DNA from 3 places in the Hydrogenophaga soli genome. Region 3 is predicted to be linked to each of the others. Evidence: predicted binding sites of a transcription regulator. Region 3 holds the regulator's gene; each other region holds the start of a gene.

Region 1 (10,395 bases), on a different contig from region 3:
CCTCGGGGCCCGCCTGACGCGCCCAGTCCACCGCCGCCAGAAGGCTGGACGGGTCGGCCCGCCCGGTGCCCGCCAGGTCAAACGCCGTGCCATGGTCGGGGCTGGTGCGGATGAAGGGCAGGCCCAGCGTCACGTTGACGCCCTGCTCCACCCCCAGGTACTTCACGGGGATCAGGCCCTGGTCGTGGTACATGGCCACCACCACGTCAAACTCGCCGCGCCGCGCCCGCATGAACACCGTGTCGGGCGCGAACGGGCCATGCACATCCAGGCCCTCGGCCCGGGCCTGGGCCAGCGCCGGGGCGATGGTGTCGATCTCCTCCCGCCCGAACAAGCCGCCTTCACCCGCATGGGGGTTGAGCCCCGCCACCGCAATGCGCAGCCCCCGGCCCCGGTGCTGCTGCACCGGCTGCAAGGTGCGGTGGGTGATGCGCAGGGTGTCCAGCACGTTGTTGAACGTCACCGCATCCAGCGCCTGGCGCAGGCTGATGTGGATGCTGACCAGCACGGTTTGCAGCTCGGGGTTGGCCAGCATCATGCGCACGGGCACCTGCCCCACCGGCAGGCCCGCATGCTCGGCGGCCAGGGCTTGCAGGTACTCGGTGTGGCCGGGGTGGTGCAGCCCCGCGGCGCTGAATGCCTCTTTGTGAATGGGGGCGGTCACCACGCCCGCGGCCTGCCCGTTCAAGGCCGAACGGGCGGCCCAGGCAATGCTCTCGGCGGCCATGCGGCCCGCTTCGGCACTGATGAGCCCCCACGCGGGCAGCACCCCGTGGGCGGCGGGTGCACACGCCTGCACCACAGGCACGCAGCGCGGGGGCAGCGCCGTCGGCGCACCCAACCCGGCCAAGGCGCTGGCGGGGCCTACGGCGTGGCCCGCGGGTGTGCAGTCGGCCACCGGCAGCAAGCCGCCCACGGTGGCGGCGGCACGGCGCATGACAGCCACGTCACCCGCCACCACACAACCGGCCATGCGCTCGGGCGCATCGCGAAAGGCCAGGGCAATGATCTCGGGGCCGATGCCCGCAGCATCGCCCTGGGTGATGAGCAAGGGAAGGGTCATGGGTCAGGCCGGGTTGTCGATGTCGATGAAGGTGTGGCGCAGGCCCAGCGTGGCGGCCAGGTGGTCCCCCACGGCCTGAACGCCGTAACGCTCGGTGGCATGGTGGCCGCAGGCCAGAAAGGCCACGCCGCACTCCCGCGCGTAGTGGGCCTGGGGCTCGGAGATTTCACCAGTGAGGAAAGCGTCGGCCCCGGCGGCCATGGCCGCCTCAAAGTAGCCCTGCGCCCCACCGGTGCACCAGGCCACGGTGCGCACGGGTCGGTCGGTCTCGCCCACGCAGGTGACGGCGCGCCCCAGGCGCTGCTGCACGCGCTGGGTCAGGTCGGCCACGGAAAAGGTGGCTTGGGCACCATCCCCCACGCGTCCCAGAAAACCCAGGCTCTGCTCGCCAAAACGGCGAAAGCCCTGGGCAGCCCGGGCGTCGTCGGCAGGCAGGTCGGACTCGAACCCCAGCACCCGCGCCAATTGGGCGTTGTTGCCCAGCATGGGGTGGGCGTCCAGCGGCAGGTGGTAGGCCAGCAGGTTGAGGTCGTGCGTCATCAGGGTTTTGATGCGGCGGTGCATCCACCCGGTGATGCGCCCCTCGTACCCCCGCCAGAACAGCCCGTGGTGCACCAGCAGGGCATCGGCCCCCACCTGCACCGCGGCCTCGATCAGCGCCAGGCTGGCAGTGACCCCAGTCACCAGGTGGCGCACCGTGTCTTTGCCCTGCACCTGCAGCCCGTTGGGGCCGTAATCACGAAAAAGGCCCGGGCTCAGGACGTCGTCCAGCCGGGCCAACAGGGTGTCCCGCCCCATGCCGACTCCGCCTGAATGAAGCGAAGAAAACGAAGCCGGTGGGGAGGGTGTTGTGGAATTCATGGGTGGATTGTGCCAAGGGCACCCCACCCGGCCCCATCAGGGCTTGGCTTTGGCCGCGGCTGCAGCGTCTTCGTTCATCTTGCGGGTGAAGTACCGGATGTACCAGCCCGCCATGCCCAGGGTGATGGTCAGCACCACCACACTCAGAAGGCCATAGTCGGTGGAAAACAAATCGACGAGTGCTTTCATGGGATTTCTCCTTCCGTGTCAGTTACACGCCAGCCATTGCACCCCCGTTCCAGGCCCGCCGGATTGACCAAAATCAACCCCACGTTTGACAGGGTTGATCTGGATCAGAAGTCGGGTGAATTGGTTTTCGAACGGCCCCATTTGAGACCTGCCCGTCGGTGTGCGGGACAATACCGCCATGTCCCAGTTTTTCGAAGTCCACCCCGACAACCCCCAGCCCCGCCTGCTCAAGCAGGCTGTGGCCTTGCTGGGCCGGGGCGGTGTGCTCGCCGTGCCCACCGACTCCAGCTACGCGCTGGTGTGCCACCTGGACGACAAGCCCGCCGCAGACCGCCTGCGCCGCATCCGCGGGGTGGACGACAAGCACCACCTCACGCTGCTGTGCCGCGACCTGTCGGAACTGGCCAACTACGCCCGTGTGGACAACCGGCAGTTCCGGCTGCTGAAAGCGGCCACCCCCGGGGCCTACACCTTCATCCTGGAGGCCAGCAAGGAAGTGCCGCGGCGGGTGAGCCACCCCTCGCGCAAGACCATCGGCCTGCGGGTGCCGGACCACCGGGCGCTGCAAGAGCTGCTGACCCTGCATGGTGCGCCCCTGTTGGCCACCACACTCATTCCCCCGGGTGAAACGGACGCCTTGAACGACCCGCACGACATCCGCGACCGCTTCGAGCACGAGCTGGCCGCCGTGATCGACGCCGGGGCCTGCTCGCTGGAACCCACCACCGTCATCGACCTCACCCCCATGGGCCAGGGGGACGAACCCGAGGTGGTGCGCCAGGGTCAGGGGCCGTTGGCCCCGCTGGGTTTGGACTGACGCCACGCCCCAACACCGAAAGCCTTTCGCATGGACTTTGCCGACATCATCCAGACCGTGGCCATTTACGCCCTGCCCGTGCTGTTCGCCATCACGGTGCACGAGGCGGCGCACGGCTACGTGGCGTTCAGGCTGGGCGACGCCACGGCCTACATGCTGGGCCGCGTCACCTTCAACCCCGCCAAACACATCGACCCCGTGGGCACGGTGCTCATGCCGCTGGTGCTGTACTTCGCCACCTCGGGTGCCTTCCTGTTCGGATATGCCAAACCGGTGCCCGTCAACTTTGGCCGCCTGCGCCACCCCAAGCGCGACATGGTGTGGGTGGCCCTGGCCGGCCCGGCGTCCAACTTTGCCATGGCGCTGGCCTGGTCGGTGTTGGCCTATGCGCTGGTGGCCTTGGGGGTGACCGAGCGGTTTTTCCTGGAAATGGGCCGCGCCGGCGTGCTGGTCAACCTGGTGATGTTTGCGTTCAACCTGTTTCCCATTCCACCCTTGGACGGTGGCCGCATCCTGGTGGGCTTGCTGCCGATGAAGGCGGCGCTGGCCCTGTCCCGGCTGGAGCGCTGGGGCTTTTTCATCGTGATGGCGCTGGTGGTCAGCGGCGTGCTGGGCAACCTGTGGATGCGCCCGCTCATGGCCGTCACCGCCGGGGCGCTGGACCTGATGCTCGCCCCCCTTCGCGCCTTGCTGTTTTAGCCCAAAAAAATCAATTTTGATAGCTGCTTTCGCTTGATTTGAAAGCGGTAGAGCCCAATTTTCTTGTTGATTCTGTCATGACCACTGTCCCCACCCGCGTCCTCACCGGCATCACCACCTCCGGCACCCCCCACCTGGGCAACTACGTGGGCGCGGTGCGCCCCTCCGTGCAGGCCAGCCACCGCGCCGGGGTGCAGAGCTTTTACTTCCTGGCCGACTACCACGCCCTCATCAAGACCGGCGACCCGGCACGGGTGCAGCGCTCCACACTGGAGATTGCCGCCACCTGGCTGGCCGCCGGGCTGGACCCCGACAAGGTGCTGTTCTACCGCCAGTCCGACATCCCGGAAATCCCCGAACTCACCTGGTTCCTCACCTGCGTGTGCGGCAAGGGTTTGCTCAACCGCGCCCACGCCTACAAGGCCAGCGTGGACAAGAACACCGCCGCCGGTGCCGAGCCCGACGACGGCGTGACCGCCGGCCTGTTCATGTACCCGGTGCTGATGGCCGCCGACATCATCCTGTTCAACGCCCACCAGGTGCCGGTGGGGCGCGACCAGATTCAGCACATCGAAATGGCCCGCGACATGGCCGCCAGCTTCAACCACCTGTACGGCGAACACTTCACGCTGCCCGAGGTGGTCATTGACGAGCAGGTGGCCACCCTGCCCGGCCTGGACGGTCGCAAGATGAGCAAGAGCTACGACAACACCATCCCGCTGTTCGCCCCGCGCGAACAGCTGCGCAAGCTGGTGATGGGCCTGCTGACCGACTCCCGCGCCCCTGGCGAACCCAAGGACACCGAGGGCAGCGCCCTGTTCCAGATCTACCAGGCCTTTGCCACGCCCGAGGAAACCGAGGCCATGCGCCAAGCCTACGCCAGCGGCATCGCCTGGGGCGAGGCCAAGGAACGGCTGTTCGAACGCCTGGACGCCGAAATCGCACCCATGCGCGCCACCTACGAACACTTCATGGCCCACCCCGAAGCCGTGGAGGCCATCCTGAAAAAAGGTGCCGAAAAGGCCCGTGCCATCGCCACACCATTCTTGCAACGCCTGCGCCATGCGGTGGGTTTGCGCAACCTCGCCCAAGCGGGTGGCAGCACCCAGACGGCCAAGGCCGAGAAAGTGGCCTTGGTCACCTTCAAGCAGTACCGCGAAAAAGACGGCCTGTTTTACTTCAAGCTGGCCGACGGCTGCGGGCAACTTCTGGTGCAAAGCACCGGGTTCGACCAGCCCAAGGTGTGTGGTGCCGCGATTGCCCGCCTGCAGGCCGAGGGCAGCGCAGCACTGGCAGAACTGGGCCAAAGCCTGCAACCCGGCGTCACCGCCCAGGCGCTGGATGCCGCCCTGGCCGCCTTACGCGAAGCCAAGGCCGCGTGACGATGGGCCGCCACCAGACGCCTTGCACACGGCCTTGAAAACCCCGGCCACAGCTCCAGCTGGGGGGTTTGCAGCTTTCCCCCTGTGCAGTGGCTCCTGAACTTGTTTTTGCCCTGATGGGCGCGCTGGTGTTGGCCGCGTTGATCGGCGGCCCCTGGTGGGCCCGCCAACGCCGCCAGCGCCTGGGCAGCACCCCCTTCCCGCCCGCCTGGCGCAAGCTGCTGCGTCGGCAATTCCCCCTCTACAACCACCTGCCACCGCCTTTGCAGCACCGCCTGCAGGCCATGGTGCAGGTGTTTGTGGCGGAAAAACCCATCATCGGCTGCCAGGGCCTGACGGTGACGGACGACATGCGCGTGCTCATCGCCGCCCAGGCCTGCGTGCCCGTGCTGGCCCTGCACGGGCGCCCCGAGCGCCTCAACCCCTACCCCGACCTGCGCCATGTGCTGCTCTACCCCGCGCCGTTTGTGGTGGACGCCAAACACCACCAACCCGGTGGGGTGGTGAGCGAAGGCCGCGAGGTTCGGTTGGGCGAATCGTGGCAAGAGGGCGTGGTGGTGCTGTCGTGGCCCGATGTGCAGGCCGGAGCCCGCTCGGGCCAATGGGCCGCCCCGTTGGGTCGCCCCACCGGGCACGACACGGCGCCAACCGCCCAGGCGCACAACGTGGTCATGCACGAGTTTGCCCACCAGCTCGACCAGGAAAACGGCCCTGCCAACGGTGCGCCCCCTTTGCGCAACGGCCAGTCCCCCACCGGGTGGGCCCGGGTGTTTCAGCGGGCCTATGAAGACCTCCGCTGGCTGGCCGATGCGGGTGAGCCGACGCTGATCGATCCGTATGGCGCACAGGCCCCGGAAGAATTCTTTGCAGTCATCACCGAGACCTTCTTCATGTCGCCTTCGGCGCTGCGGGAACAGCATCCCGACGAATACCATCAACTGCAGGTGTTCTACGGGCTGGACCCAGCCAACTGGACCTGAGCCCCGGCCAGGCCCGGGTCACACCCCTGGCACGCCACACTCGACGCCCGAACCGCCTGTCGCCTAAACTGGGGACCACACGACAGTGGGATGCTTCAGATGATGGCCACAACACAAACCCACGTACCCTTTGACGAGGGTGCCCTGCACAGCGTTCTCGATGCTTGGCGCACCCGGTTTCCCCAGGCGGGCATCTTTGCCCTGGTGGCCGAGGCCGACCGCCAGCACCTGCCGCTGTTGCAAGCGGCGTGCAGAGAGCGCCAGCTGCCTCTCATGGGCGGCGTGTTTCCGGCGCTCATCACCCCCTCCGGCTTCGAGTCGCATGGCGTGTGCCTGTGCTGCTTGGCGCAACGCCCCGAATTTTTTCTGCTGGACCCCGACGCATTGGGTTCGGGAGGAACGGCCATGGCCCAGGCCACGCTGAAAGCGCTGGAGACAACGTCCACTGGCGGTGAGCAGCCCACGCTGTTCATGGTGTTCGACGGTCTGCTGCCCGACATTGCCAGCCGACTGGACGAGCTGTACCTGGAACTGGCAGACCGCGTCAAATACGCAGGCGTCAACGCGGGCAGCGAAACCTTCAGCCCCATCGGGTGCGTGTTCACCACCGATGCATGTGTGGCTGGGGGCATGTTGGGCATGTTGTGGCCCACAGACGTTCAAACCGTGGTCGAACATGGCTACCCGGCCCCGGACAGTTTTGTGCTGGCCACCACCACCGCAGGCAACCGAGTTGCACAGATCGACTGGCGCCCCGCCTTCGACGTATACCAGCAGCTCATCCGCGACCATTACGGCGTGGCATTGACGCCCGACAATTTCTACCAATACGGCGTGCACTTTCCCATCGGACTGGTCCGGGCCAGCGACCAGGTGCTGATCCGCATCCCCGTCGGCCTGGAGCCGGATGGATCGTTGATCTGCATCGGGGAGGTGCCCGAAAACTCCATGCTCATGCTGATGCAGGCGCCCCCTCCGGATGACCCGGCGTGCATGGCCCGGGTGGTCTCCGCCCTCCCACCACTGGCCCCGGACGAGTGCGCCCCACTGCTGGTGTTCTACTGCGCCGGTCGACGCCTGCACATGGCCAACGGTGCGTCACAGGAGTTGGCGACACTGGCCCGGCACACCGGAACCCGCTCGGTGGTTGGCGCACTCACGCTGGGGGAAATCGGCACTGGGGCCCAGGGAGGTTATCCCTTGTTCCACAACGCAGCCCTGGTGATCAGCGTGGGGGCGTGTGCATGAAGCGCGAAAGGGCCCTGGCCGTTCTGTATGACCTGACGCTGACCATCGGTGCGGAAGTCACCCTGGCCCGCTTGTTGCCCCGCGTGCTCCAGCGCTTCCTGTTCCACCTGTCCTACCCGGTGGGCCTGGTGCTGCGACGCGCCGACCCAGGCGCACCCAACTGGGTGCTGGAGCACGCGGTGGGCGACCACACCCTGGCTTTGCGCAAGGGGCAAAACATCCTGACGCCCCCGCAAGGATGGGGACGTCAGGCCCTCAAGATCCAGGACAGCGAGCTGCTGACCCCTTTGTGCCAGCACCGCGCCTACCGACACGCGTTGTGGCTGCCGATTGACGGTGTGCATGGCTTCCTGTTCCTGGCCGAGCACGATCAGCCCTCCGAGCTGCCGCTGACCGAGGTGTTCGCCCCGGTGCTGCGAAACCTGGCACGCGCGATCGAGTTGTGCCAACGCTCTGAAAAGCTCACCCAGGGGCTGGAGCACGACCGGGACGACGCACGGGCCCGGCTGGCCATGGCGCTGGAAGCGTCGGAACGGGAGCGAACCTTCCTGTCCAACCTGAAAAACGCCATCCCGGACCTGATTTGGCTGAAAGACCCGGCGGGGGTCTATCTGGCCTGCAACGCCCGTTTCGAACAGCTGTTTGGTGCCTCGGAAGCCGAGATCGTCGGAAAGACCGACACCGCCTTTGTCAGCCCCGAACTGGCCGAATTTTTCCGCAGCCACGACCTCAAGGCCATGACCGCGGACCAACCCACACAGAATGAGGAGTGGCTGACCTTCGCCGCCAACGGCTACCAGGGCCTGTTTCAGACCACCAAACTGCCCATGCGGGACGAGAAGGGCCAACTGGTTGGGGTGCTGGGGATCGCCCACGACATCACCGAACTCAAGGCGGCCCAGGAACGCTTGCAACTGTCGGCCAGCGTGTTCAGCTCCGCCAGGGAAGGGATCCTGATCACCGGGCCCGACGGCCAGATTGCGGAAGTGAACGACATGTTCACCCAGATCACCGGCTATGAACGGGGTGAGGTGATGGGCCGCAACCCCCGCATGCTCAGTTCCGGCATGCACCCGGCCAGCTACTACCAACGCATGTGGAACACCATCGCCCAACGCGGACATTGGAGTGGGGAAATATGGAACCGCCGCAAGAGCGGCGAGGTGTATCCGCAGCAACTGACCATCAGCGCCGTCAAAACCCCCGCGGGGGAGGTCACGCACTATGTGGCGCTGTTTTCCGACATCAGCGAACTCAAGACCCAGCAACGCGAGCTGGAACGGGTGGCCCACTACGACCCGGTGACCGGGCTGGCCAACCGCGTGTTGCTGGCCGATCGGCTGGCGCAAGGCATGTCCGGGGTGCGCCGCCGCGGGCAGGCCCTGGCCATCGCCTTCCTGGACCTGGACGAATTCAAATCCGTGAATGATCGGCATGGTCACCACGTGGGGGACCTGCTGCTGGCCAAGCTGGCCGACCGCATGTCGTCCGTGCTGCGCGATGGCGACACCCTGGCGCGCTGGGGTGGGGACGAATTTGTGGCGGTGTTCATTGACCTGCCCCATCACGCCCACGGCCAGGCCCTGGTGCAACGGCTGATGGAACAGATCGGACAGCCCGTGACCCTGGAGGGCGTCGCACTGAACGTGACGGCCAGCATCGGCGTGACGTTCTACCCCCAGCACGACGAGGTTGACGCGGACCAGCTGTTGCGCCAGGCGGATCAGGCCATGTACCAAGCCAAACTGGCGGGACGGGAGCGGGTCCATCTGTTCGACTCCCAGGCCGACAAGGAGGCCCGCGGGACCAACGAAACCTTGGCCAATGTCCGCCAAGGACTGCTGCACGACCAGTTTGAGCTGTACTACCAACCCAAGGTGAATTTGCGCTCGGGAGAGCTGATCGGCGTGGAAGCGCTGATCCGCTGGCGTCACCCTGAACGGGGTTTGCTACCGCCAGCCATCTTCATTCCCGTGGTCGAAAACCACCCGATTGCGGTGGAGCTGGGAGACTGGGTGCTGCGCCGAGCCATGCAGGACCTGAAAGCCCTGCACGCCATGGGCATCCACACCCGGGTGAGCGTGAACGTCAGCGCCCTGCAGTTCCAACAGCCTGACTTTGTGGGCCATCTGCTGGACCTCATGTCCAAGCACCCCCACGTCAAGCCCGACGATCTGGAGCTTGAGTTGCTGGAAAGCAGCGCGCTGCGCGACATGGCCCAGGTGTCCGACGTGCTGCGGGCCTGTCAGCGCATGGGCATCTCCAGCGCCATTGACGACTTTGGAACCGGTTACTCGTCCCTCACCTACTTGAAACGACTACCGGCCGAAACCCTCAAGATCGACCAGAGCTTTGTGCGGGGCATGTTGGCCGATCCGGAGGACGTGGCCATCCTTGAAGGCGTCATCGGCCTGGCGGCGGCTTTCAACCGGACACTGATCGCCGAAGGGGTGGAAACCGTGGACCACGGCCTGATGCTGCTTCAGTTGGGCTGCGAACTCGGCCAGGGTTACGGCATCGGACGCCCCATGCCCCTGCAGCAACTGCAGGCCTGGCGAGATGAGTGGAAGCCAGACACCCGATGGAAACACGTCCGCCCCTTGCGTGCGGACGAACGCCCCCTGCTGTATGCAGGCATTGAGCATCGGGCCTGGGTCTTGGCGTTTGAAGACTACCTGCGCGGCACCCGCAAGGTGCCACCGCCGCTGGAAGTCCACCAATGCCAGTTCGGCCAATGGCTGACCGCGAAGCGACGACTGAACACGCGCGAGGCCCAAAACCTGCACGAGTTGGAACGGGTGCACGACCGCATCCATGCCGTGGCCACCGAACTGGTGTCCCTGCTGACCGACAACCGACAACAGGAAGCCCTGACTCGACTGCCCGAGATCCACGACTTGCGCGATCAGCTGCTGACCCTGATCAGCGACCTCCTGAACTGAACGCCTGCCTGTGCGCGGCGCTGGAAGCTCGTGGGCGGACTGAATCAGGGTGACCAAAACCCCTGACATCGTGTTTTAAGGCCACCCCAAAAAGCAAAAAACCCGCTTCATTTCTGAGAGCGGGTTTTCTATGTCTACTGGCGGAAAGAGAGGGATTCGAACCCTCGGTACAGGAGAACCTGTACGCCGGATTTCGAATCGCCCGTACACGGTG
Region 2 (10,776 bases), on a different contig from region 3:
CGATGAGGGCGTCGGCCCCGCTGTCCACCGCCAGACGGGCGTCCAGGTTGTCCTGGATGCCTTTGAGGATGAGCTTGCCGCCCCAGCGCTTCTTGATCCACTCCACATCGCCCCAGTTCAGGGCCGGGTCGAACTGCTGCGCCGTCCACGACGACAGGCTGCCCATGTCGGCCACGCCCTTCACATGCCCCACGATGTTGCCGAACTGGCGGCGCGGCGTGCCCAGCATGCCCAGGGCCCAGCGGGGCTTGGTGGCGATGTTGACCATGTTGGCCAGCGTGAGCTTGGGCGGTGCGGACAGGCCGTTCTTCAGGTCCTTGTGCCGTTGCCCCAGGATTTGCAGGTCCAGCGTCAGCACCAGGGCCCCGCAATGGGCGGCCTTGGCGCGGTCGATCAGCCGCTCGATGAAGTCGCGGTCCTTCATCACATACAGCTGGAACCAGAAACCTTCACCGGCGTGTTTGGCCACATCTTCAATGGAGCAGATGCTCATGGTGGACAGGGTGAAGGGCACCCCGAACTGGCGGGCCGCTCGGGCGGCGAGGATTTCCCCATCGGCATGCTGCATGCCCGTGAGCCCGGTGGGGGCCAGGGCCACCGGCATGCTGACCGCCTGCCCCACCATGGTGGTGGCGGTGCTGCGGTTTTCCATGTTGACCGCCACGCGCTGACGGAATTTGATTTTTTGGAAGTCGCTCTCGTTGGCGCGGTAGGTGCTTTCGGTCCACGAGCCGGAGTCGGCATAGTCGTAGAACATGCGCGGCACGCGCTTCTGGGCCAGGACGCGCAGGTCCTCGATGTGGGTGATGACGGTCATGCAGCGGTCTCCAAAAGCAAAGCCAGAAAGTCAGGTGTGGCTTGGCATGCTAGTCATGGATGGTCTTCGCTTGCGTGAAAGCCTGCGTGGGCGGATTGAAATAATTTGATCTGAGGCCATCGCCGCGGCGCGGACTGCCGACACTTCAGCTGCAACTGACGCTGCCGCAGCCGCTCATGGTGGCGGGGCGGATGACCGAGGGGTCGGCCAGCGTTTCGGTGGCGGAGTCAAAGCCCACGCTCTTGAGGTGCAGCGCCAAGCCCGCGTCCATGCTGGCGGCGTGCTGCGGAAACCACTCCGCCAGAGCCTCGGCCAGGCGCTGGATGATTTCGTTGTCGCCTTTCAGGTAATGCTCTTCCACCGCCCGCATGGTGTCGAGGATGGTGGCGTGGTGGCTGGCGTGGCAGTTGTCCGGCGCAAAACCAGTGGCCACCATCCAGCGTTCTTCCTGGGCAAAGTGTTCGATGGTGTGGGCCAGGAACTCGCGGTACAGGGGCAACTGGTCACGCAACGGGGTGGCCAGCAGGGTGTTGAGCTGGTCCACGAATTCGTGGTGGGTGTCGTCCATGCGCGCATCGCCGGTGTGCAGGCCGGGGGCCCAGTTCAGCCCCTGGGGCTGGGCGGCGGTGGCAGGGGCAGCAGGCGGGGTGAGGGTGTCGGTGCTCATGCGCTGCAAGGTTACCTCAAGCGCCATGCCCCACCGTTGACAGCGGTCAAGCGGGTAAGCTTGGTGTTCTTTGCCCCTTGTCCAGCCTGAACCCCTTGAGGAGCCCCCATGTTGTCTGACGCCCGTCGCGCTGTTCCTGCACTTGCCCCGTTGGCCCTGGCCGCTGTTTTGGCCTGTACCGCACACACCGCGCTGGCGGCTGACAAGGTGAAGGTGGGCCTGTTGTCCACCCTGTCGGGCCCGGGGGCCGCGTTGGGCGTGGACATTCGCGACGGCTTCAACCTGGCCATCAAACACACCGGCGGCCAGCTGGGCGGGCTGCCTGCTGAGGTGATCGTGGCCGACGACCAGATGAGCCCCGACGCCGCCAAACAGACGGCCGACCGCCTGCTCAAGCGCGACAAGGTCGATTTCATGACCGGCGTGGTGTTCTCCAACATCATGCTGGCGGTGGGGCAGCCCATTTTTGCCAGCAAGACCTTTTACGTGAGCGCCAACGCAGGCCCCAGCCAGTACGCCGGGGCGCAGTGCAACCCCTACTTCTTCAGCGCCTCGTACCAGAACGACAACATGCACGAGGCCGTGGGCAAGACGGTGACGGACAAGGGCTTCAAGAAAGCCGCCATCCTCGCCCCCAACTACCCTGCGGGCAAGGACGCGCTGGCCGGGTTCAAGCGCTACTTCAAGGGTGAGGTGGTGCTGGAGACCTACACCGCCCTCAACCAACTGGACTACGGGGCCGAGCTGTCCAAAATCCGCGCCTCGGGGGCCGATGCCGTCTACATCTTCCTGCCCGGGGGGCTGGGCATCAACTTCATCAAGCAGTTTGTGGGCACCGGTCTGTCGAAGGACATGACGCTGTTCGGCCCCGGCTTCTCGGGTGACGAAGACGTCATCAAGGCCGTGGGCGAACCCATGCTGGGCATGTTCAACACCTCGCAGTGGGCGCACGACATGAACAACCCGGCCAACCTGAAGTTCGTGACCGACTTCCAGAAGGAATACCACCGCCTGCCCACCCTGTACGCGGCCCAGGCCTACGACGCCGCCCGCCTGATGGACGCCGCCGTGCGCGACGTCAAGGGCAACCTGGCCGACAAGGCCGCGGTGCGCAAGGCGCTGGCGGCGGCACGCTTCGATTCGGTGCGCGGGGCCTTCAAGTTCAACACCAATCAGTTCCCCATCCAGGACTACTACCTGCGCGTCATCACCCGCGACACCCAGGGCCGCATCACCAACCGCATGCTGGGCAAGGTGTTCGAAAAACACGGCGATGCCTACGTGGGCGATTGCAAGATGCCCGCCGACCTTTGATTCACCGCGCTGACTCCCTCTGACATGGTGCTGCTGCTGGAGCAGGCGCTCAACGGCCTGCAATTCGGGTTGATGCTGTTCCTGCTGGCCGCCGGGCTGACGCTGGTGTTCGGCATCATGGACATGATCAACCTCGCCCACGGCTCGCTCTACATGGTGGGGGCCTACCTGGTGGCCGCCGTGGCCGGGGCCAGCGGCTCGTTCGTGCTGGCGCTGGCCGCGGGCGTGGCGGGCACGGCCGTGCTGGCCGTGGTGCTGGAGGCGCTGGTGCTGCGCCACTTGTACCGGCGCGACCACCTCTCGCAGGTGCTGGGCACCTTTGCCCTGCTGCTCATGGCCAACGAAGGCGTGCGCATGGTGTGGGGTTCGCAACCCGTGCCGCTGAGCCCGCCCGAGGCCTTGGCCGGGCCGGTGGAGTTGATGCCCGGCTTTTTCTACCCGGCCTACCGGTTGCTCATCATCGCCGTGGGGCTGGCCGTGGCGCTGGGGCTGTACCTGCTGGTCACCCGCACCCGGCTGGGCATGCAGGTGCGGGCCGGGGCGTCCAACCGCGACATGGCGCTGGCCATGGGCGTCAACGTGTCCCGGCTGTTCACCGGCGTGTTCGCGCTGGGCGCGGCCCTGTGCGCCGTGGCCGGGGGCCTGCTGGGGCCGCTGCTGGCGGTGCAGGTGGGCATGGGCGAGAACATCCTGATTCTGGCGTTTGTGGTCATCGTCATCGGTGGCATCGGCTCCATCCGCGGGGCGCTGCTGGCTTCGCTGATGGTGGGGCTGGTGGACACCCTGGGCCGCGTGGCCATGCCTTGGCTGTTCGGGCTGGCGCTGGGCCCCGAGGCCGCCGACCAGGCCGGCCCCGCGGTGGCCAGCATCCTCATCTACGTGCTCATGGCGGGGGTGCTGGTGTTCAAGCCGCGTGGGCTGTTTCCGGCGCAGGGTTGAGGCACGCATGGGCAAACCAACCCTTTCCCTTGCGCAGAGCCTGCGCAGCCCGCTGGACCACCCCCTGCACCCCCGCTGGGCGGGTGTTTTGCTCCTGTTTTTGTTGCTGCTTCCGCTTGTTCTGAAAGCGCTGGAGCAGGATTTTTATGTGGGTGTGGCCAGCCGCATCCTCATTTTTGCGCTGGCCGCCAGCAGCCTCAACCTGGTGCTGGGGTTTGGCGGCATGGTCAGTTTTGGCCATGCGGCGTTTGTGGGGCTGGGCGGCTACACCGTGGGCGTGCTCATGCAGTACGGGCTGGCCTCGGCCTGGCTGGCGTGGCCGCTGGCCGCGCTGGTGGGCGGGCTGGCGGCGGTGCTGATCGGGGCCATCTGCCTGCGCACCCAGGGGGTGTACTTCATCATGATCACCCTGGCCTTTGCTCAGATGCTGTACTACCTGGCGGTGTCGCTCAAGGTGTACGGCGGTGACGACGGCCTGATGCTGGCCGCCCGCAACACCTTGGGGCTGGTGGACCTGGCGGGCGACAACGCCTTTTATTACACCGTGCTGGCGCTGGGGGCCGCCGTGTTCCTGGGCCTTTACCGCCTGCTCAACGCGCCGTTCGGCCACGCCCTGCAAGCCGTGCGCGACAACGACACCCGCATGGCTGCGCTGGGCCACCCGGTGCGGCGCATCCGCCTCACCGCGTTTGCGCTGGGCGGTGCGCTGGCCGGGCTGGCCGGGGCGCTGCTGGCCAACCAGGCCGGGTTTGTCAGCCCGGCGGGCATGGCCTGGAGCCAGTCGGGCATGCTGATGGTCATGGTCATCCTGGGTGGGGTGGGGCGCCTGTACGGCGGGCTGGTGGGGGCCACGGTGTTCCTGGTGGCCGAAGAACTGCTGGCCACCCACACCATCCACTGGCAGTTGGGCCTGGGGCTGGTGCTGCTGGCCGTGGTGCTGCGGGCACCCAATGGCGTGCTGAGTTTGCTCATGCCCAGGAAATGACATGAGCGACATGACCCAAGGCCACCCCCACCACCCGCACATTCTGCAGACGCACGACCTGGTCAAGCGTTTTGGCGGCCTGTGCGCCACCGACCACGCCCACCTGGCCGTGACGGCGGGCGAGGTGCATGCCCTCATCGGCCCCAACGGCGCGGGCAAGACCACGCTCATCCACCAGCTGTCGGGGGCGCTGGCCCCCACCTCGGGCCGCGTGGTGTTCGACGGCGTGGACGTGACGCACACCCCCATCCACCAACGGGCGCTGATGGGCCTGGTGCGCAGCCACCAGATCACCAGCGTCTTCCCCCGCCTGCCGGTGCTGGACAACCTGGCCCTGGCCGTGCAGGCCCACCAGACCGGGCCGGGGGGCACCGGCGGGGGGCTGCTGCGGCAGTTCTGGCAACCCGCCCGCTCACACACCGAACGCTACGAGCAAGCCGCCGAGGTGGCCGAGCGCGTGGGCCTGGGCGCGGCGCTGCACACCCTGGCCGGGGCCTTGTCGCACGGCGAACAGCGGCAGCTGGAGGTGGGCCTGGCCCTGGCGCTGCGCCCCAAACTGCTGCTGCTGGACGAACCCCTGGCCGGCATGGGTCCCGAGGAAGGCGAACGCATGGTGGACCTGCTGGCCGACCTGCGCGGCGAGGCCACGCTGCTGCTGGTGGAGCACGACATGGACGCCGTCTTCCGCCTGGCCGACCGCATCTCGGTGCTGGTGGGCGGGCGCGTCATCGCCACCGGCACACCTGACGCCATCCGCGCCAACACCGAGGTGCAACGCGCCTACCTGGGGGAGGAACACGCATGACGGCCTTGCTTGAGGTCAGTGACCTGGAAGCCGCCTACGGCCCCAGCCAGGTGCTGTTCGGGGTGAGCCTGCGCATTGGCGTGGGCGAGGTTGCCACGCTGGTGGGCCGCAACGGCATGGGCAAAACCACCACGGTGCGCAGCATCCTGGGGCTGATGCCGTCCAACGGCCACCGGGAGGGCGGCAGCCTGCGTTTTCTGGGCGAGCGCATCGACGGCCTGGCCCCCGACCGCATCGCCCGCATGGGTGTGGCCGTGGTGCCCGAGGGGCGGCAGGTGTTTCCCAACCTCAGCGTGCGCGAAAACCTGGTGGCCTTTGCCGCCCGCCGCAACGGCGTCAGCGCCCAGGCCACGCCCTGGACGCTGGAGCGGGTGCTGCACCTGTTTCCCCGCCTGGGCGAACGCCTGGGCCACATGGGCAACCAGCTCTCGGGGGGTGAACAGCAGATGCTGGCCGTGGGCCGGGCGCTGATGACCAACCCCCACCTGCTGATCCTGGACGAGGCCACCGAGGGCCTGGCCCCGCTGATCCGCGAGGACATCTGGCGCTGCCTGGACACGCTTCGCCAGCAGGGGCAGACCATCCTGGTCATCGACAAGTACATCCAGCGCCTGATCCAGCTGGCCGACCACCACACCGTGCTGGAAAAAGGCCGGGTGGCCTGGCAGGGACCGTCTGCCGCGCTGGCCGCCGACCCCTCGCTGTGGCACCGCTACCTGGGGGTTTGACGCCCAGTCCCTGGAGTCCTCCATGACCGAATCCACCGCCGCCCCCGATTCCCCCGGCTCCCCTGCCTGGCTGGACGCCCAGTACAACAACCGCGCCCGCGTGCCCCAGGCGGTGCAGCACCTCCAGCGCTGGGCCGCCGACTCCGCCGCCGCCCGCGCCGAGTTGCTGGCCCGCGGCCAGGCCGTGCTGGATGTGCCCTACATGGACCAGTCCGGCCTGAGCCCCGCCGCGCAGACGGTGGACGTGTTCACCCCGCCCGCCAGCGCCACGCCGCCTGCCGGGGGCTGGCCGGTGCTGGTGTTTGTGCACGGCGGCTACTGGCGGGCGCTGGACAAGGCCGACCACAGCTTCATCGCCCCGCCGTGGGTGAATGCCGCCGTTGGCCCGGGTGCCATCGTGGTGGTGCCCAACTACGCGCTGTGCCCGGCGGTGACGGTCGGCACCATCACCGCGCAAATGCAGCAGGCCGTGGCCTGGACGTGGCGGCACATTGCCCGCCACGGCGGCAACCCGCAGCGCATCACCGTGGCGGGTCATTCTGCCGGGGGGCATGGGGTGGGCATGCTGCTGGCCACGCCCTTGGCGCACTGGCAGGCGCTGGGGGTGGCGACGGAGGCGGGGGGCACGTCACCCGTGCGGCACGGGGTGAGCATCAGCGGCCTGTTCGACCTGGCCCCCATTGCACACACGCCCTTCCTGGCCGACCTGCGGTTGTCGCCCGAGGAGGCCCAGGCCCAAAGCCCCATCCACCACCCGCCCACCGGCGGACCGCTGACCGCGGTGGTGGGCGGCGACGAGAGTGAAGAATTCCTGCGCCAGAACGGCCTGTTGCGCCAAGCCTGGGGCGAGGCCGCGGCCCCCGTGGCCGAGGTGCTGCCGGGGCTCAACCACTTCAGCGTGGTGGAGGAACTGGCCCAACCCGCCAGCCGCCTGAGCGCCTGGGTGGCGGAAAAGTTGTGAATCAAAACGGCACCTGGCGCTTTTTATGAAAGCGTAAATAGCTATGAATTTGGGAGTAAAAATGCCTTTCTCAGAAGCTGAAAAAAACGTGTTGCTGGCGGTGAAAGGCGTGGGCCCTACCGTGGTGCTGCGCTTGGAGAGCATGGGGTTGGCGTCGCTGGCGCAGCTGGCCGAGGCCGATGCCACCGATGTGCTGCGCCAGGGGGCGGCCCTCACGGGCTCCAGCTGCTGGAAGAACAGCCCGCAGGCGAAAAAAGCCATCCAGGCGGCCATTGAGGCGGCGGTGGCGCATGTGCATGCGTCGCCCCGTTCGCCCCAGGGCTGAGGCATTCAAGCCTCCTCGTGCCGCATTTCCAGCCACAGGGCGTTGAGCACGGCCAACCCGGTGGGGGTGTCCCGGGCGACACGGATGCGGCCATGGCATTCGCGTGCGAATGCGTGTTTTCGCTTGGGGGTGATCCTTCAGGGGCCAATGCCTGGATGCTGGGGGCTTGCCTGAGTCGCCTGAATTTCCTTTGCCATCGGTCGGTACGCGTGGCAGTGCTTCTGTCCAGGGTGGAACATGACCGTCATCAATCGCACCGCGTCCGCGCCCGGTATCACCCCGCCTGCGGTTCATGGCGAGCACGGGCCGAGCCACCCCTCGCCATTGCCCGAACGGTCCACTCGCGGCTCCGGGTTTGAAGGTCTGGCACCGCGCCTGGCACAACTGACGGTGGTGCCGTCTGCCGGAGGGCCTCCCCAGGCCCCCGCGGACTTGCGCCCCCGCGTTGCGCTGTCGGCGCACGGGCTGAGCGTCCCGCCACGCACCACGGCGGGGAAGAATCAGCCGATTGCCAACCCGTTGGCCATGCATCTGGGAACCCAGACCGCCGACGGGGGTTTTGTGGCCACGGGCAAGTGGAACGGCCCGGCGGCTGTGGCCACGGCTTCGCCCAGCCGAACGCAGCCCCTGCGGCACCACGAGGCGCAGCAGGCGGGCTACCAGCTGGGGGCCAAACTCAATGGCGACCCTGTCGATCATCCGGTGGATCGGCGGCGGCTGGCGCAGGCCAGCCAGACCATGCATCAGACGCGCCTGGCGCTCAAGCACGGGCGCGGCAACATCCTCCAGGATGTCGAGCTGACCGGGGGTGCCAGTGCACAACGGACCATGGTGTCGTATGGCATCCAGCAGCGGCTTGGCAACGACATCGGTTGGGGCACCGCACTGGCGTATGGAGCTGGCAGCTGCGATCAGCATGGGGGCATCAATTCGCGCCTGCACGCCCCCAAGCTGCGCCCTGGAGAGCGCACCCAAACGGTCTACCTTGATCAAGCCGCCATGGCGTCGTTGAACGGCCCCACCGGCCACACGTTTTCGGAAGCCCATGGCCGACCGAGGACGGGCTGGAACAAGCAAGAGGACGGCACGACGCAGAACGTTGCGGAAAGTCCTCCGCCCGTGGTGATGGACAGCTGGGCCAACGGCCCCGCGGTCAGGCGTGGCGACAGCGTTTATGCGTCCTTGGGTGACGCCATGAAGCCCATGGAGACCTTCGATGCCACGTCGGGGCGGCAGGCCATGGACAGGATGCTGGATGCCCAGAAGAAGTTTTCGCCCGGTGGCGAGGGGCGCGTGGTCACCGAGGCCGTTCTTGCCGCACTGCCCGCACAGAGCCTGTATGTCGAGTGGAACGAGGTGCAGGTGGTGAGCCCCCAATTTGCGAAAGCCGCCGCCCAGAACCTCGCCCAGGCCGGGCGGCTGTCTGCCGACATCATGGCCGTTGGTGCGGGCCGCGAAGCCTACAACCTGAGCGTGGGTCAGGCCACCAAGCAGGCCACGCTCGACGCCATCCGACACGAGGCCGCCCACCTCAACCACCAGACGCGCCCGGCGGTGGTGACGCCACGCAGCCCCCCCGCCGATCCGGCTCCAACGCCTGCCGCGTGACGGTGTTCCACGTTTTGACAGTTGGCGGTTTCCGTTGACGTAAATCAACGAGCGCCCGGCGCAAGGCCGCAACCATGGTGGAACCCAGGTTTTTCTGGTCTGGTTCACCGCGAGTCCTGCCCATGTCCCTGCTGCCCTTTTTGTCTTCCGCATCACCCGCCAGTGGCACGTTCGACTGCAACCAACCGCCCCGCTCGCTGCGCAGCCTGGGGGTGAAGGGGGGTGGTGGGGTGTTGATGGCCTTTGTGCCGCCCCAGGCGGACTTTGCCCGCGTCAACAGTGCCTGGCAGCAGCTGGCCACGCCGGGCATGACGGTGCTGACGCTGTCGTCCAGCGGCGCCCTGTGCAGTGCCCGCGCGGCGTCCACCTACTGCGACGCTTCGGGCCAGGAGGGCAGCTGGTTGTGGCTGCCCAAGGGCTTGGTGGGACAGCACGAGGTTCACCTGGTGGACTTGCATGTGAACGACCCACCCTCGGCCAAGGTGCGCGTGACCGCCATCCAGCGCGAGTTGGACCGCCTGCCACTGCGTCTGCCGCTGTCCGCCGACCGGACCTTTGCCCTGGTGTATTGCGACGGGCTGTCCGCCTCCGAGGGTTTTTTGATGCAGGCCTGGTACGCCAGCGGGCGTTTTCCGTGCCTGGCCATTGGCGGGTCGGCTGGGGGCTCGCTGGATTTCAAGGCCACTTACATCGGCACCGCGGCTGGGGTGCACCAGCAAAAGGCGTTGCTGGTGTTTTGCGAAATGGCCAAGGGCAAGTCGTTTGCGCCGTTCAAGAGCCAGAACTTTGCCGCCACCGCCCACAGCTGGCTGGTGGCCGAGGCCGACCCAGTGGCCCGCACCGTCACCTCGGTGTTTGATGCCCAGCAACGCCCCCGTCCGGTGGTGGAGGTGTTGTGCGAGCAGTTCCATTGCCGCCCGGACCAGCTGTCGCAGCAACTCAATGAGCACACCTTTGCCGTGAAGGTGGATGACGAATACTTCATCCGCTCGGTGGCCAGCATCCAGGACGACCACATCACCTTCTTTTGCGACCTGGAGTTTGGCGACCGCCTGCACCTGATGCGGGCCACGGGTTTTGCCGAAAGCACCCAGAAGGACTGGACGCAGTTCATGGCCCACAAGCCCCAGCCCGTGGGGCTGCTGCTGAACGACTGTGTGCTGCGTCGCGTCAACAATGCCACGGCGGTGGGGCAGGCCCGCTTTTTCGAGCGCATTGCGGCGGCGGGTTTTTCCAGCTTTGGCGAAATCCTGGGCGTGCCCATCAACCAGACGCTGTCGGCCCTGGTGTTTTTTGACCGCGACGTGCGCGCCATGGCAGGCTTTCCGGCCACCTACGCCGCCTATGCCGGGCACTACACCCAGCGGGCGCTGTACCGCTGGGAGGCCATGCACCGCATCCAGGCCGGGATGATGGAGCGTGTGGTGGCCTACCAGGAAAGTGTGGCGCCGTTGCTGCAGGCCTTGCCGCAGCTGGAACACGCCACACAGACGCAATCGCAAGCGCTGGACGTGGCGGAAAACAGCATTCGCTCGCTCAGCGGGTCGGCCACCCAGACCCGGGCGGCACAAGACCACCTGGAGCAGGAGCTGACCGAGCTGGAGCGCATTTCCAAGGGCATCAGCCA
Region 3 (10,776 bases):
CACCAATGCAGTGATCTTTGCCTTTGGTGGCTGTGCCCTGTTCGGCACCAGCTACTACGTTGTCCAGCGGACCTGCCAGACACGTCTGATCTCTGACGGCTTGGCCGCCTTCACCTTTTGGGCCTGGCAACTGGTCATCCTGTTGGCAGCCCTGAGCCTGCCCGCGGGTTTCACCACCGGCAAGGAGTACGCCGAGCTGGAGTGGCCCATTGACATCCTCATCACCGTGGTGTGGGTGGCGTATGCCATCGTGTTCTTCGGGACCATCGGCATCCGCAAGGTCCGCCACATTTATGTGGGCAACTGGTTCTATGGCGCCATGATCCTGGCCGTGGCCGTGCTGCACCTGGTCAACAGCGCTGAACTGCCTGTCAGCCTGACCAAGAGCTACTCTGCCTACGCAGGTGTTCAGGATGCCATGGTGCAATGGTGGTACGGCCACAATGCCGTGGGCTTCTTCCTGACTGCCGGCTTCCTGGGCATGATGTACTACTTCATTCCCAAGCAAGCAGGCCGCCCGGTCTACTCCTATCGCCTGTCCATCGTCCACTTCTGGGCGCTGATCTTCACCTACATGTGGGCGGGTCCTCACCACCTGCACTACACCGCGCTGCCTGACTGGACGCAGTCCGTGGGCATGGTGTTCTCCCTGATCCTGCTGGCTCCCAGCTGGGGCGGCATGATCAACGGCATCATGACCCTGTCCGGCGCATGGCACAAGCTGCGTGACGACCCCATCCTGCGCTTCCTGATCGTGTCGCTGTCGTTCTACGGCATGTCCACGTTCGAAGGTCCGATGATGTCCATCAAGACCGTCAACGCACTGTCTCACTACACCGACTGGACCGTGGGTCACGTGCACTCCGGCGCCCTGGGTTGGGTGGGTCTGATTTCCGTCGGCTCCATGTACTACCTGATTCCGCGTCTGTTCGGTCAAAAGCAAATGCACAGCGTCAAGGCCGTGGAACTGCACTTCTGGGTGGCCACCATCGGCATCGTGCTGTACATCGCCGCAATGTGGATTGCCGGTGTGATGCAAGGTCTGATGTGGCGCTCGGTCAACCCCGACGGCAGCCTGACCTACACCTTTGTTGAGTCTGTGAAGGCCACCTTCCCCTTCTACGTGATTCGTTTGTTGGGTGGTCTGCTGTACCTGGGCGGCATGCTGCTGATGCTGTGGAACACGATCATGACCGCTGTCAAGGGTCAGGTCGCTGACGTCCGCATCCCCGCTGTTGCAAGCCACGCCTGAGGAGAACCAACATGGCTCAAAACCACGAAATCAAGGGTTTCACCCACGAGCGGATCGAAACCAGCAACTTTTTGATGATTCTCCTGATCGTTCTGGTCATTTCGGTGGGCGGTCTGGTGGAGATTGTTCCTCTGTTCTTCCAGAAGTCGACCACTCAGCCTGTTGAAGGTCTCAAGCCTTATTCAGCGCTGCAATTGGCTGGGCGTGATGTGTACATCCGTGAGGGCTGCTACAACTGCCACTCCCAGATGGTTCGTCCCTTCCAAGCTGAAACGCTTCGTTATGGGCACTACTCTCTGGCCGGTGAGTTCGTCTACGACCACCCGTTCCAGTGGGGCTCCAAGCGCACCGGTCCTGACCTGCACCGCGTGGGTGGCCGTTACAGCGACGAGTGGCATCGCATCCACCTGAACAATCCTCGCGATGTGGTGCCGGAGTCGAACATGCCAGCCTATCCGTGGCTGGGCAAGCGACAAGCCGATGCCGCTTCACTGCCCGCGAAGATGAAGACGCTGCGCAAGTTGGGGGTGCCTTACACCGACGAGGAAATCGCCAAAGCCACCGAAGAGGTGAAGGGCAAGACCGAACTCGAAGCCGTCATCGCTTACCTCCAGAACCTGGGTACGGCAGTCAAGTAACCAACTCGAAAGGTGCTCCATGGACATCAATGACATGCGCAGTGCGATGACCGTGGTCAGCTTGCTGACCTTCATCGGGATCGTGGCTTGGGCGTGGTCCAAGCGGAACAAGTCGAGTTTTGACGAGGCAGCTCAGCTGCCTTTCAACGAAGACTGATTCGCCAGAGCTATAGAAAGAAACATCATGAGCGACTTTGTAAGCAACTTCTGGTCGATGTATGTGGCCGTTGCCGTTATCGTCAGCATCTTGGCTTGCGCCGTGTTGCTGTGGATTTCGGGGACCACCAAGGTGGCCGCCACGGCCGACAACACCACCGGTCATGTGTGGGATGGTGATTTGCGCGAGATGAACAACCCCCTTCCCAAATGGTGGGTGTACCTGTTCGTCATCACGGTGGTCTTCGGGCTGGTCTACGGCGCGATGTACCCCATGTTTGGCTCTTTCAAGGGGCAACTGGGCTGGTCTTCTCAAGGGCAGCATGCTGCTGAAGTGAAGAAAGTCGCAGGGAACATCGCGCCTGTGTACGAAGACTTTGTCAAAAAAGACGTCGTGGCATTGGCTGCTGATCCCAAGGCCATGGCCGTGGGTGAGCGCCTGTTCATGAACTACTGTGCGCAGTGTCACGCTTCGGATGCACGCGGCAGCCAAACCCTGGCGGCGCCCAACCTGACCGACAATGATTGGCTGTATGGTGGCACCCCTGAGGCCGTCAAGGAAACGATCACAAACGGTCGCAATGGTGTGATGCCCCCTATGGCCGCCGCTGTGGGCGCCCCCGAGGACGTGGCCAACCTGACGCAGTATGTGTTGAGTCTGTCCAACAGCCCGCACGATCCTGTCAAGGCTGCTCTGGGCAAGGACAAGTTCGCGGCTTGTGCGGCTTGCCACGGCGCAGACGGCAAAGGCAACCAAGCTTTGGGTGCCCCCAACCTGACCGACAACATCTGGTTGCATGGCTGGGGAGCCGAGGTGGTGACCAAGGCCATCAACGAAGGCTGGAACAATGCCATGCCTTCACAAAGTCGGTTGCTGAACGAAGCTCAAATTCATGTGTTGGCCGCCTATGTGTTGAGCAAGTCGGCAAAAGGTGCCAACTGAGTTTGCACATGTCGGAGTTTTGAACAAAAAGGGGGCTTAGCCCCCTTTTTGTTTGTAGATGCCTGCATTGAGTCAAAATACCCTCGGTTGCGGGCTGTTTCCCCTGTATTTTTTTGGGTTGCCATGAGTTCTACATCTGCACAAGCTGCTTCAGGTTCCACGCCACTTCCCACAAGCACTTGGTGGCGAGAGCCCTACGTGTGGATGGTGATTGGTGGCCCTGCTGTCGTGGTTGTGGCGGCACTGGCCACCGCCTACATCGCCATGAGTGCCCCTGACCCAGTGATTGACAAAAATCAAATTCAGCGGGAAGCTCTCACCAAGGCAGGAACGGATGGCAAGGTTTCCGATGACGAGTTGGTGAAGTTGCAGCCAGCTCAGCAAGCCCGGAACCACGCAGCTTCTCCGGTCGTGCCCAAAGTGAAACCAAACAATTAAGCCGCCGTGGGGCGGCATGAAGGAGACGACGATGCTCGCCCAACGACTGATGTGGATTGCATGGCCTGCATTTTTGATGGCAGGGGTGCTGGAAATGGCAGTTTTTGCCTTTGTTGACCCCGGTGACTTGCATTGGGGCCAATCTGAGTTGGGCTGGTCAAGGTCGGCGGTCTACACAGTGAGTTTTTTTGTGTTTTGGACACTCACGTTTGTTTCAAGCAGTCTGACCACACTGCTGGCGCAGTCTCCATTTGAGGTGAATCGGTGCCCGGTGCCTGTGGATGACAGGCCCGACGCTTGCAGCAAGGGGCCGCGATGCGAGGGGGCATAAAGCCTCCGCGGAGACTCCTTACACAAGAAGGCTCACTCTGTGCGTCATCGACAGTTGCTGCTTGGGGGATTCACAATTTGGCGCAGGGCATTGGTGTTCTTGATGTGAACGTAGCGCTGCTTGACTTCAATGATGCCTTCTTCCACAAACTTGGAAAAGGTCCGACTCACGGTTTCAAGCTTCATGCCCAGATAGCTTCCAATTTCTTCCCGTGTCATTCGCAGCACCAGTTCAGACTGGGAGAATCCACGGGCATGCAAGCGCTGCACCAAGTTCAATAAAAAGGCTGCCAACCGCTCTTCAGCTCGCATGCTGCCCAGCAGAAGCATCACGCTGTGATCGCGCACAATCTCACGGCTCATGATCTTGTGAACATGGTGTTGAAGTGTGGTGAACTCGCGGGAAAGTTGCTCCACTTGGTCAAAGGGCATGACGCAAACCTCAGCGTCCTCCAGGGCAATGGCGTCACAGGAGTGGTGATCACTGACGATTCCATCCATTCCAATGATTTCTCCCGTCATTTGGAAGCCGGTGACTTGGTCGCGGCCATCCGCCGTGGTGATGCAGGTCTTGAAGAAACCAGACCTGACCGCGTACAAAGAAGTGAACTTGTCACCGGCATTGAACAGTGCGGTGCCTCGTTTGATTCGGCGGCGGGCCGAAATGACCGAGTCCAGCTTGTCGAGTTCTTCGGGGTTTAGCCCCATTGGCAGGCACAGTTCACGCAAATTACAGCTTGAACAGGCAACTTTGATTGTGTTTAGATCCATGGAGAGCCTTGATTCAGGTCAAGCGTACATCAAGTCACTGGGTGGCATCGTACCGTGAAACGGTGTCGCACAGTGTCATGACCGGACAAAACTGGCAGATAAGGTTTGCGTAAGGGTTGTCTTCGCTGCAGTGCATTGATGCACGTCAAGTGAGCTTGCTGTCACAGCTGGCACATTTGAGGCAGTTGGAGATACACGTGACTCATGTCATTTCTGAACAATTGTTGAAGCGCTTCGATGTGCCTGGTCCCAGGTACACGTCATACCCTACGGCAGATCGTTTTGTAGAGGCGTTCACTGAGACAGATTACATTCAGGCGCTTGAGCAGAGGCGGGCTGGGTCCATGGCGCTCCCTTTGTCGATCTATGTTCACATTCCTTTTTGCGAGTCGGTGTGCTACTACTGCGCTTGCAACAAGGTCATCACCAAGCACCATGACAAGGCAGCCGAGTACATTCGCTACCTGTCCCGCGAGGTTGACTTGCATGTGTCCCACTTCGGCAAAGGGCACAGCGTATCCCAGTTGCATCTCGGCGGAGGGACCCCCACGTTCTTGAGTGATGCAGAGCTGGCCGATCTGATGGCCATGTTGAGGCGCAGCTTTGGGTTTGTTCCGGGGGGGGAGTACTCCATTGAGGTGGACCCCCGTACGGTCACCGTGGAACGCTTGCGGCATTTGCATGCGCTAGGGTTCAATCGACTGAGTTTTGGCGTCCAGGACTTTGACCCGGCCGTGCAGAAAGCTGTTCACAGGGTTCAACCTGCCGAACAGGTGTTTGCTTTGGCTGAAGCTGCGCGGGACATTGGATTCGAATCACTGAACGTGGATTTGATCTATGGGCTGCCCATGCAGACCCCCGAGTCGTTTGCAAGGACCTTGGCCCAGGTCAACCAGTTGCGTCCGGATCGAATCGCACTGTATGCATACGCACATTTGCCGACTCGTTTCAAACCACAACGGCGCATCGTCTCGGCCGAATTGCCCAGTGCAGCTGACAAGCTGTCCATGCTGTCGGCATCGCTAGACGCTTTCTCCGAGAGTGGTTATGTCTATGTGGGGATGGATCACTTTGCCCTGCCGGATGACGCTCTTGCGGTTGCAAAGCGGCAGGGACGGTTGCATCGAAACTTTCAAGGTTACAGCACGCAGCCAGATTGTGATTTGATTGCCTTGGGGGTGTCGGCCATTGGGCGTATTGGTGCGACATACAGCCAGAATGCCAAAACTTTGGACGAGTACTACGATGCCCTGGATCAAGGGCGCTTGCCCATCGTGAGAGGTCTCGCGGTTTCTCGCGATGACCTGGTCAGGCGGTCCGTGATCATGGCCTTGATGTGTCAAGGTCGGGTTCAGTTTGAGTCCATTGAGTTGGGTCACCTGATTGACTTCAAGTCGTACTTTGCTCGAGAGTTGGAAAAACTGGCTGACTTGGCTTCGCATGGGTTGGTCAACGTGGATGACAGTGGCATCGAGGTGACTGCTTCTGGGTGGTACCTCGTTCGAGCCATTGCCATGACCTTTGATCGCTACATCCAAGTTGATCAAGACCGGGCTCGCTTTTCCAAGATCATCTGAACGTCCTCTCTCCCATCACGGGAGTCCCCCGTCCGGTACAGTCGCGCCATGCAGGCTTCCATGTTGATTTCAGCCTTGGCCATGGGATTGGTTGGGGGTCCCCATTGCGTGGCCATGTGTGGTGCAGCATGTGCGGGGATCTCTCGTTTGGCGGGGCCTCATTCGACTGCGTCCCTGCTGCTCTTTCAAATCAGCCGAACATTTGGCTATGCGTTCATGGGGGCAATGGCCGCCGGAACGGTGCAAGGGCTTGCATGGTTTGGCTCAAACACCGCGGTGCTGCGTCCGGTTTGGACGAGCTTGCATGTTGCCGCCTTTGTGCTCGGAGGGGTGCTGTTGTGGCTGGGGCGTCAGCCCGTGTGGATTGATGGTCTGGCTCAAACGGTTTGGCGCCATGTGAAGCCGACGCTCATGCAGTTGGGGCACCGTGCCCCCGTTGTGTTGGGATTTGGTTGGGCGTTGATGCCCTGCGGGCTGTTGTATTCGGCGTTGCTTGTCGCCTCTTTGTCTGCGGACGTGGTGGACGGGGCCGTGATCATGAGTGCATTCGCTTTGGGCACTTCGCTGTCGCTCACAGTGGGGCCTTGGTTGCTGTTGCGTCTCAGTGGCCGAGGCCGTTCTGGCGATTGGGGAATCCGGCTAGCGGGTTTGGCCTTGGTTGCCACCTCTGGTTGGGCCCTTTGGATGGGGATCACCCAGCCGTCGGGCCTGTGGTGCGCTTGATTGGGCGTCAGTGTTGCGCTGGTTTCGGCTTGTCGGTGGGGAGCGTGGAGATCGTGACGCCTGCCAGCGCAATGGAGAACGCCACGATTTGACCCATTGAGAGTTCTTCCCCGAGCGCCAGGACACCCGTCAGGGCTGAGCTGATGGGCAACATGACGGTGAAGATCCCTGCTTGGCTGGCGTCGACCGACTTCAATCCTGTCATCCAAAGCCAAACCGTCCACATGCTGGCGGCCAGACCGTAGAACGCAAGCAAGGTCCAGACACCAGGGGTCACTGACACAAAGGCAAACTCACGTGCTGCCCAGAGTCCAGCGGGCAAGACCATCAACAGTCCCCAGAGATTGATGATGGCTGAGATCCGCTTGGCACTCAGGCTTCCAGTCAGTTTCTTTCCGATCACCGCATAGGTGGCCTCGCAGACCACCGCACCGAGGATCAAAAGATTGCCCAACCATGTGGAATGCGCATCCAATGGACTGAGTTCGTCGGAGGGCTGGGGGTGTTTGGTGGCGGAATAGAGCGCCACGCCGACAGCGGCACAGGCAATGCCGGACCAACTCCTCCAGCTGATGCGCTCCTTCAGCCACAGCCAGCTCAATGCGGCGACCACTGCAGGAATGGCCGACATGATGATGCCTGCTGCAACGGCGGTGGTGTGACGCATGCCGAAGAGCATGCAAACCGAGAACAGAAAGTTGCCAAAAAACGCTTCAAGAAAGAGCAGCCATCGTGTGGATGAGGGCAGGGGACGTTCATGTGCAGGTTTTTTCATCCATGACGCCATCGCGATGGCGCCAATGCCGAAGCGAAGCAGTGCCAGCAAAAAAACCGGAAAGGTCGCCAAGAGCGGCTTTGAGAGCGCAACGTAGCTGCCAACCAGAGACATGCTGAGCGCCAGGGAGCCGTAGGCCACCCATTTTGAAGTGTCAGTGTTCATTTTTCATATCGGCGGATGTTTGCCACATAGTGAAATTTTGCAGAGGGCAAGTGGGTTCTCTTTATTTCTCTATACGATCTTGATTTTGCATTGAGAAAATAACGTGCCAAGTCTTTGATTTTTCTTTGATAAATCTTATGTCTTATATAAGATAGAAGATGCGGCAAGGTCTTCTATAAGACTTAAAGTAGAGCCCATGCAGCCACGCTGCTGTGAACGTCAATTTTCAACTTCAGGAGTGTTTGACCATGACCCAACTGACCCGCGAACAACAGATTGCTGCCCTCGAAAAAGACTGGGCTGAGAACCCCCGCTGGAAACTTGTGAAGCGCGGTTATACCGCTGCTGATGTGGTTCGCCTGCGTGGCAGCCTGCAACCTGAGTACACCTTGGCCAAGAACGGCGCAGAAAAGCTGTGGGCCAAAGTGAACGGCGGCGCCAAGAAGGGCTACGTCAATGCCTTCGGCGCCATCACCGCAGGCCAAGCCATGCAGCAGGCTAAGGCCGGTCTGGAGGCTGTGTACCTGTCCGGTTGGCAAGTCGCCGCTGACGGCAACACCTCGGAAACCATGTACCCCGACCAGTCGTTGTACGCGTACGACTCGGTGCCCACCATGGTTCGTCGCATCAACAACACCTTCAAGCGCGCCGACGAAATCCAATGGAGCCGTGGCATCAACCCCGGCGACGAAGGCTTTGTGGATTACTTCCTCCCCATCGTGGCTGATGCGGAAGCCGGTTTTGGCGGCGTGCTCAATGCCTTTGAATTGATGAAGAACATGATCGCAGCGGGTGCCGCAGGCGTTCACTTCGAAGATCAGCTGGCCGCCGTGAAGAAATGCGGTCACATGGGTGGCAAGGTGCTGGTTCCCACGCAAGAAGCCATCGAAAAGCTGATTGCTGCTCGTTTTGCTGCCGACGTGATGGGGGTGTCCACCATTGTGTTGGCTCGTACCGACGCAGAGGCAGCCAACTTGCTGACTTCTGATCATGATGCCAATGACAAACCGTTCCTGACGGGTGAGCGCACCCAGGAAGGGTTCTATCGCGTGAAGAATGGTCTGGAACAAGCCATCAGCCGCGGAGTGGCCTACGCTCCTTACGCCGACTTGGTGTGGTGTGAGACCGGTGTGCCCGACATCGGCTTTGCTCGTGAATTTGCCCAAGCCGTGCACGCTTCCTGTCCTGGCAAGCTGCTGTCCTACAACTGCTCACCTTCTTTCAACTGGAAGAAGAACCTGTCCGACAGCCAGATTGCTTCGTTCCAGGAGGAACTGTCGGCTCTGGGTTACAAGTATCAGTTCATCACGCTGGCTGGTATCCACATCAACTGGTTCAACACCTTCCAGTTTGCTCACGCATACGCTCGCGGCGAAGGCATGAAGCACTACACCAACATGGTGCAAGAGCCCGAGTTCGCTGCACGCGACAAGGGTTACACCTTTGTGTCTCACCAGCAAGAAGTGGGTGCTGGCTACTTCGACGACGTGACCACCGTGATCCAAGGCGGTTCCTCCAGCGTGAAGGCCCTGACCGGTTCCACAGAAGAAGAGCAATTCCACTGATCTGAATCCCCTTCCATCTGTGAGGGGGAGGAGACCTGAAAGCCACCCTTTGCGGTGGCTTTTGGTGTTTTTGGCGGTTTACGCTTTGTTTGATTGAATTCGCTGCTATGTATTTTGATGACTCGCGTGGCGCGGTGCGACTTTGTGGGACAATCTGCGCATAGAACTTTGTAAGAGCGAGAAAGGCAATCTGGTTATGACACCGCGAACTACCCTGGAGATTGGCACTGCCCGGTAAGGGTTGCAGTTCGCGCCTGCTCGTTCTTCCAATCAGCGCGGCCCAGAGCCGCGTTTTTGTTTTCTGGAGTTTTCTGTGTTGAACATCACGCTTCCCGATGGCTCGCAACGCCAGTTTCCTGAGGCTGTCACCGTGGCCGAGGTTGCCGCATCCATTGGTGCTGGTTTGGCCAAGGCTGCACTCGGAGGGCGAGTGAATGGCAAGTTGGTGGATGCCTCGTTTCGCATCGACCAAGACGCCAGTTTGGCCATTGTCACGGCCAAGGATTCAGACGGCCTGGAGTTGATTCGGCACTCCACGGCGCACCTGTTGGCCTACGCAGTCAAGGATCTGTTTCCCGATGCTCAGGTGACCATTGGTCCGGTCATTGAGCATGGCTTTTATTATGACTTTTCATATAAACGCCCGTTCACGCCAGACGATCTGGTTGCCATTGAGAAGCGCATGGTGGAGTTGGTCAACAAAGACGAGGCGGTTGTTCGTCGAGTACTGCCTCGCGATGAGGCGGTGGCGTATTTCAAAGGCTTGGGGGAGCACTACAAGGCTGAGATCATTGCCAGCATTCCTTCTGGTGAGGATGTCAGTCTGTACCGGGAGGGGGCGTTCGAGGATTTGTGCCGTGGACCCCACGTGCCCAGCACAGGCAAGCTGAAGCATTTCAAGCTGATGAAGGTGGCCGGTGCCTATTGGCGTGGGGATCACCGCAATGAGATGCTGCAGCGAATCTACGGTACAGCCTGGGCTACCAAGGATGATTTGCAGCAGTATCTGACGATGCTTGAAGAGGCTGAAAAGCGTGACCACAGAAAGTTGGGGCGCGAGCTGGATCTCTTCCATCTGGATGAGCACTCACCCGGAACGGTGTTCTGGCATCCCAAGGGATGGACTGTGTGGCAAGAGGTCGAGCAGTACATGCGCCGGGTGTACCGTGAGAATGGCTACATGGAGGTGAAGGGGCCTCAAATCCTGGACAAGGCGCTTTGGGAAAAGACGGGTCACTGGGACAAGTACCGTGAGAACATGTTCACGACCGAGTCAGAAAAGCGGGATTACGCGCTCAAGCCGATGAACTGTCCGGGGCACATCCTCATTTTCAAGCAGGGCATCAAGAGCTATCGCGATTTGCCGCTGCGTTACGGAGAGTTTGGCCAGTGCCACCGCAATGAGCCCACAGGTGGGTTGCATGGCATCATGCGGGTGCGTGG

The links. The regulator FNR, encoded in region 3, switches genes on or off when oxygen is low (the NO sensors DNR and NnrR bind a similar motif). The targets are predictions, from matches to a motif close to TTGATNNNNATCAA.
Region 1: the regulator FNR is predicted to act here: its motif matches at 2,177-2,190, upstream of ACYVB7_RS05920 (DUF3149 domain-containing protein).
Region 2: the regulator FNR is predicted to act here: its motif matches at 1,521-1,534, upstream of ACYVB7_RS05885 (hemerythrin domain-containing protein).

The regions. Positions count from the first base shown of each region.
Region 1 covers NZ_BAAHAK010000003.1:18,330-28,724, forward strand. Annotated here, with positions in the region: gene pdxA (PdxA family dehydrogenase) at 1-1,063, opposite strand, end outside; gene ACYVB7_RS05915 (Nif3-like dinuclear metal center hexameric protein) at 1,067-1,861, opposite strand; gene ACYVB7_RS05920 (DUF3149 domain-containing protein) at 1,961-2,113, opposite strand; gene ACYVB7_RS05925 (L-threonylcarbamoyladenylate synthase) at 2,292-2,930, shown strand; gene ACYVB7_RS05930 (site-2 protease family protein) at 2,961-3,629, shown strand; gene ACYVB7_RS05935 (tryptophan--tRNA ligase) at 3,707-5,011, shown strand; gene ACYVB7_RS05940 (M90 family metallopeptidase) at 5,101-5,991, shown strand; gene ACYVB7_RS05945 (FIST signal transduction protein) at 6,094-7,239, shown strand; gene ACYVB7_RS05950 (EAL domain-containing protein) at 7,236-10,181, shown strand.
Region 2 covers NZ_BAAHAK010000003.1:5,083-15,858, reverse strand. Annotated here, with positions in the region: gene ACYVB7_RS05890 (alpha-hydroxy acid oxidase) at 1-817, opposite strand, end outside; gene ACYVB7_RS05885 (hemerythrin domain-containing protein) at 963-1,484, opposite strand; gene ACYVB7_RS05880 (ABC transporter substrate-binding protein) at 1,593-2,798, shown strand; gene ACYVB7_RS05875 (branched-chain amino acid ABC transporter permease) at 2,823-3,737, shown strand; gene ACYVB7_RS05870 (branched-chain amino acid ABC transporter permease) at 3,745-4,722, shown strand; gene ACYVB7_RS05865 (ABC transporter ATP-binding protein) at 4,733-5,527, shown strand; gene ACYVB7_RS05860 (ABC transporter ATP-binding protein) at 5,524-6,255, shown strand; gene ACYVB7_RS05855 (alpha/beta hydrolase) at 6,278-7,216, shown strand; gene ACYVB7_RS05850 (helix-hairpin-helix domain-containing protein) at 7,278-7,541, shown strand; gene ACYVB7_RS05845 (hypothetical protein) at 7,779-9,149, shown strand; gene ACYVB7_RS05840 (methyl-accepting chemotaxis protein) at 9,272-10,776, shown strand, end outside.
Region 3 covers NZ_BAAHAK010000005.1:141,763-152,538, reverse strand. Annotated here, with positions in the region: gene ccoN (cbb3-type cytochrome c oxidase subunit I) at 1-1,252, shown strand, start outside; gene ccoO (cbb3-type cytochrome c oxidase subunit II) at 1,264-1,890, shown strand; gene ACYVB7_RS10855 (cbb3-type cytochrome oxidase subunit 3) at 1,910-2,047, shown strand; gene ccoP (cytochrome c family protein) at 2,075-2,989, shown strand; gene ACYVB7_RS10845 (hypothetical protein) at 3,194-3,427, shown strand; gene ACYVB7_RS10840 (hypothetical protein) at 3,459-3,758, shown strand; gene fnr (fumarate/nitrate reduction transcriptional regulator Fnr) at 3,803-4,528, opposite strand; gene hemN (oxygen-independent coproporphyrinogen III oxidase) at 4,726-6,105, shown strand; gene ACYVB7_RS10825 (sulfite exporter TauE/SafE family protein) at 6,154-6,828, shown strand; gene ACYVB7_RS10820 (DMT family transporter) at 6,836-7,768, opposite strand; gene aceA (isocitrate lyase) at 8,017-9,333, shown strand; gene thrS (threonine--tRNA ligase) at 9,647-10,776, shown strand, end outside.